2 regions of the uncultured Planococcus sp. genome follow, and region 1 is predicted to be linked to the other one. Evidence: riboswitches for the same ligand, from Rfam matches in the RefSeq annotation. Region 1 holds a riboswitch; the other holds the start of a gene.
The links. Region 1 has a riboswitch for S-adenosylmethionine ahead of metK (methionine adenosyltransferase). Riboswitches for the same ligand answer to the same signal wherever they lie in the genome.
Positions count from the first base shown of each region.

Region 2: linked by a shared signal. The riboswitch ahead of Q0785_RS01165 (methionine ABC transporter ATP-binding protein) and the one ahead of metK (methionine adenosyltransferase) in region 1 are both predicted to bind S-adenosylmethionine.

Region 1 covers NZ_CANMXD010000013.1:97,672-100,079, forward strand. The annotation lists gene Q0785_RS17765 (gamma carbonic anhydrase family protein) at 1-360, shown strand, start outside; gene metK (methionine adenosyltransferase) at 422-1,630, opposite strand; SAM riboswitch class I at 1,833-1,945, opposite strand.
Region 2 covers NZ_CANMXD010000001.1:225,104-227,511, reverse strand. The annotation lists gene Q0785_RS01170 (glycerol-3-phosphate acyltransferase) at 27-671, shown strand; SAM riboswitch class I at 793-908, shown strand; gene Q0785_RS01165 (methionine ABC transporter ATP-binding protein) at 1,047-2,078, shown strand; gene Q0785_RS01160 (methionine ABC transporter permease) at 2,068-2,408, shown strand, end outside.

The sequences.
Region 1 (2,408 bases):
AATAAAGTCAATATCCAGGATCTCTGCATGCTCCACCAAAGCCCAGGCAAGACATTGCTTCTGGAAGACGAAGTGACCATCGGCCATCAGGTGACCCTGCACAGCTGCACGATCCGTAAAGGTGCCTTAGTCGGAATGGGGTCCGTCATCCTGGACGGCGCGGAAGTCGGGGAAGGCGCATTCGTCGGAGCCGGCAGTCTGGTGCCGCCCGGTAAAGTTATTCCGCCAGGCATGCTTGCTCTCGGACGCCCGGCGAAAGTCGTTCGTGAACTCCGCGAAGACGATAAGATCGACATGGAGAGGATCATCCGCGAATATGCGGAAAAAGGAGCTTATTACAAATCTCTTCAAAAAGACTAAGAACGTAAAAAGGACGATTGAGCGCTAGTGGCTCAATCGTCCTTTTTCATTCGATGATGTTTTAAATGCCGGCTTGAACGCCAGCTTGTTCTTTCAGGATAGCGGCTTTATCTGTACGCTCCCAAGGAAGATCGACATCCGTACGGCCAAAATGTCCGTAAGCTGCAGTCTGCTTGTAGATCGGGCGGCGAAGATCAAGCATTTTGATGATTCCGGCAGGACGCAAATCGAAGTTCGCGCGTACCAAATCGTCCAATTTGTCTTCATCGACTTTGCCGGTGCCGAATGTATCAAAAGCGATGGATACAGGATGTGCCACACCGATTGCATAAGCCAATTGCACTTCGCATTTGTCTGCTAGTCCGGCCGCTACGATGTTTTTCGCTACATAACGGGCCGCATAAGCTGCTGAACGGTCCACTTTTGTCGCGTCTTTACCAGAGAATGCTCCACCGCCGTGGCGAGCATAGCCACCGTAGGTATCCACGATGATTTTGCGGCCAGTCAAGCCCGCATCTCCCTGAGGTCCGCCAATAACAAAACGCCCGGTTGGGTTGATGAAGTATTTGGTATCTTCGTCGATCCATTTTGCTGGAACGACTTCATTGATGACATATTCTTTGATATTGCGTTGAATCTGCTCAAGCGTTACTTCTGGGTGATGCTGAGTAGAGATGACAATCGTGTCCACGCGAAGTGGTTTATTGTTTTCATCATATTCAACTGTCACCTGCGTTTTGCCATCGGGACGCAGATAGGGAAGAATTTCTTCTTTCCGTACTTCAGCCAAGCGGCGTGCCAATTTATGTGCCAATGAAATCGGCAATGGCATCAATTCTTCTGTTTCGTTGTTGGCATATCCGAACATCAACCCTTGGTCACCTGCTCCGATATCGTCCATTTCTTTATCTGTCATTTGGCCTTCACGTGATTCAAGTGCTACGTTGACTCCTGCAGCGATATCCGGTGATTGCTCATCGATTGCTGTCAGAACTGCACTTGTTTCTGAGTCGAAACCATATTTAGCTCGTGTGTATCCAATTTCTCTTACGGTTTGTCTAACAACTTTCGGGATGTCCACATAAGTGGAAGTGGTGATTTCTCCGGCTACCAGAACCAGTCCTGTAGTGACGGTCGTTTCGCACGCAACACGCGCGTTTGGATCCTCGGTTAAGATAGCGTCCAAAATAGCATCTGAGATTTGGTCACAGATTTTATCCGGATGTCCTTCTGTTACTGATTCTGAAGTAAATAATCGACGGTTTTTCAAAAAATGTTCCTCCTTATATCCTGCGAGATTGCTCTCGAAATTGATACGGTACTCGTTTCCCATGTCAAGTCCGTTCCAGACAAAAGCCGGATTGAACTTCAAGCCGTTTGTGGCCTTTCACACGAGGATTAAGGGCATTCCATAAAAAAATCCCTTCACTCATTCATCATGAGGAAAGGAGAATCATCATAAGCACCTTTCACTCTTATCATCCAAGGCCTGTGAGCCTTGCTTCAGGTTTGGCACCATCACTGCGGTTGCAGCAGGTTGCCGGGTTTCATAGGGCCTGTCCCCTCCACCAGCTCGGAATAAGAGTATCCGTTCAATTTTTCATCATACGGAAATAGCACTTGGATGTCAACATTTTTGGCGCAAAAAAATAATTTCAGTCTTGATTCAGTCAATGAAAAACAACTTTCCCCCCTCGCTTTCAGTAGAGCAAAGATGACTGCTCCTGCGCAAGCTGCGCTGAGACCTCCACACCCTTTTTCTGAAACTACAGCCTGGCCGGCCTGGTTAGTGCGTGTTGCTCCATTCAAAGAGAGAAGCCTACTAATCTACTTCAGGAAGAAATAGACTCAATCAACTTGATATACCCTTCACTCAAGGATCCGGAGCGCAAGGCGGCGAAGGGCAAAGATATGCTCCTGCATCGCTGCGCTAGCTTCGTCGCAAACGAGTCAGGCACAGCCCGACTCGCTTCCTGCGAGCCCGCGGAAAGCGTCCGCCTGAAGTGCAGGATTCAGTAAAAATATGATGAAATGAATATCCATTCTTG
Region 2 (2,408 bases), on a different contig from region 1:
TCTTTTAAGGTAGAGGAGGAATTGGCATGTTTATCTGGATGTTGCTATTATTTATTATCTGTTATGTAATCGGCTGTTTTCATGGATCACTTGCAGCTCAGGCTCTATCAGGGGTCAACGTCAAAAAGGAAGGTGTAAAAAATTCCGGGGCTTCCAATGCAGCCATCGTACTGGGATGGAAATATGGTTTGCTTGTCGCTTTCATCGATATTTCTAAAGGCTTTGCTGCTGTTGCAGGCTTACGTCTTTTGCTGGATTCCAGCAGTCTTTCTCCTGAAATGATCTGGACCCTGTTGTTCATCGCAGGTGCCGGCGTAATTTTCGGCCATAACTTTCCGTTCTATATGAATTTCAATGGCGGCAAAGGCACGGCTTCTGTAATTGGCGTCATGCTGGCCCTCGATTGGAAGCTTGGACTGGTCGGACTGCTCTTGCTCATCGGCGTTTCGCTCGCCACCGATTATTTGGTCATTGGCGTACTGGTGCTTTACGCGGTTTATTTTATGATTGCTTTCGGTCCTGCTGTTGGACCATGGCCATTACTCACAGCCTTGGCTTTATTCGCAATGGCGGTATGGAAGCATAGCGAAAACATTATTCGAATAAAGAATGGAAGCGAGAGCAAAGTATCCTCCATCTTTAAGAAGAAGCCTTCAACCCCTATAAAGTAAAGGAGTTTAACTAATTATTGCTTTCATTTGAAAGATTGTGAAATAAATATCATAATTCTTCTTGACATTTTTGTTATTTCACCATAAAGTAGGAATCACGAATCGAATAGCATACATCACTTTCTTATCAAGAGAAACCGAGGGACAGGCCCTGAGACGTTTCGGCAGCAGATTTGTTTAACCGCAAAAACTGTGCCAACTCCTGCAAATGCCATTTGCGCATTTGGAAGATGAGAATTAGATGGTTTCAACAGGAGCCTTCTTTTTTCTTATGGATAAGAAAAAAGGGGGCTCTTTTTTGTCCATTATCTCAGAAGAATGTGAGACACCATCGATTTGATAAGACCCATTACAGCATGAGGAGGTTCAATCACCATGATTCAATTCGAAGGCGTCGCAAAGACTTATCAATCAGGAAAACAGGAAATCCATGCCTTGAACGGCATTGACCTGACCGTCGAAACCGGCGAAATTTATGGAGTCATCGGCTTTAGCGGAGCCGGAAAAAGTTCACTGATCCGCACTGTGAATCTGCTCGAACGTCCTTCTGCAGGACGCGTATTGATTCAAGGAAAAGATATATCCACTTTATCCAGCAAGGAGATCCGCACCATCCGAAAAGATATCGGCATGATTTTCCAGCATTTCAACTTGCTGAATTCAAAAACGGTTTACCATAACGTCGCTATGCCACTCTTGCTTGCCAAGACACCAAAAGCAGATATTGAAAAACAGGTAACCGACCTGCTCGACTTTGTCGGTCTTGCTGACCAGGCGCAAAAATACCCGGATCAGCTGTCAGGCGGACAGAAACAACGGATCGGCATTGCCCGGGCGCTTGCTACTAATCCATCTGTTCTGCTGTGCGACGAAGCAACTTCGGCACTTGATCCGCAAACGACTAAATCGATTTTGGACCTGCTTCGCAAAATCAATAAGGAATACAACATCACCATTCTGCTCATCACTCACGAAATGGGCGTCATCCGGGAAATCTGCGACAAAGTGGCTGTGCTTGAAGCAGGGAAAGTCATCGAGCAGGGCAGCGTCTTCGATATTTTCTCGAATCCGCAGCAACCAACCACTCAACGGTTTGTCCGCTCCGTCATGAACGACGAACTTCCTGATTCGCTGCTGGCACAAATTCAGGATGCTAAAAGCGATAATGCCATCTACCGCCTCCAGTTTACCGGCACTTCCGTCGGCAAACCGTTCATGTCCCGAGTATCACGCGATTTCAAAGTTGATTTGAATGTGCTGTTCGGCAACATCACCGAGCTGCAAGGCGTCCCGTACGGCAACCTGATCGTGGAATTTTCCGGCGAGCCCAGTGAAATCGAATTGGCTTTGTCCTCCATCCGAGAAAGTGAAATCCATGTAGAGGAGGTCAATAATTATGTCAGTTAACTATGAACAGATCATAGAAGCTCTATGGGAAACCATTTACATGACCGGCGCAGCATTCGGCTTTTCCCTTTTGATCGGCTTTCCGCTCGGCATCCTGCTGGTGGTCACCCGCAAAGGCCATTTGCTGGAAAATGAACCGGTCTCCAAAATGTTGAATATCGTCATCAATATTTTCCGCTCGGTTCCGTTCATCATTTTAATGGTTGCCATCATCCCATTGACCCGCCTGATTGTCGGCACGTCCATCGGAACAGCAGCCGCCATCGTTCCACTTGTCTTTTACGCCGGCCCCTATATTGCACGGCTAATTGAAAACTCATTATTGGAAGT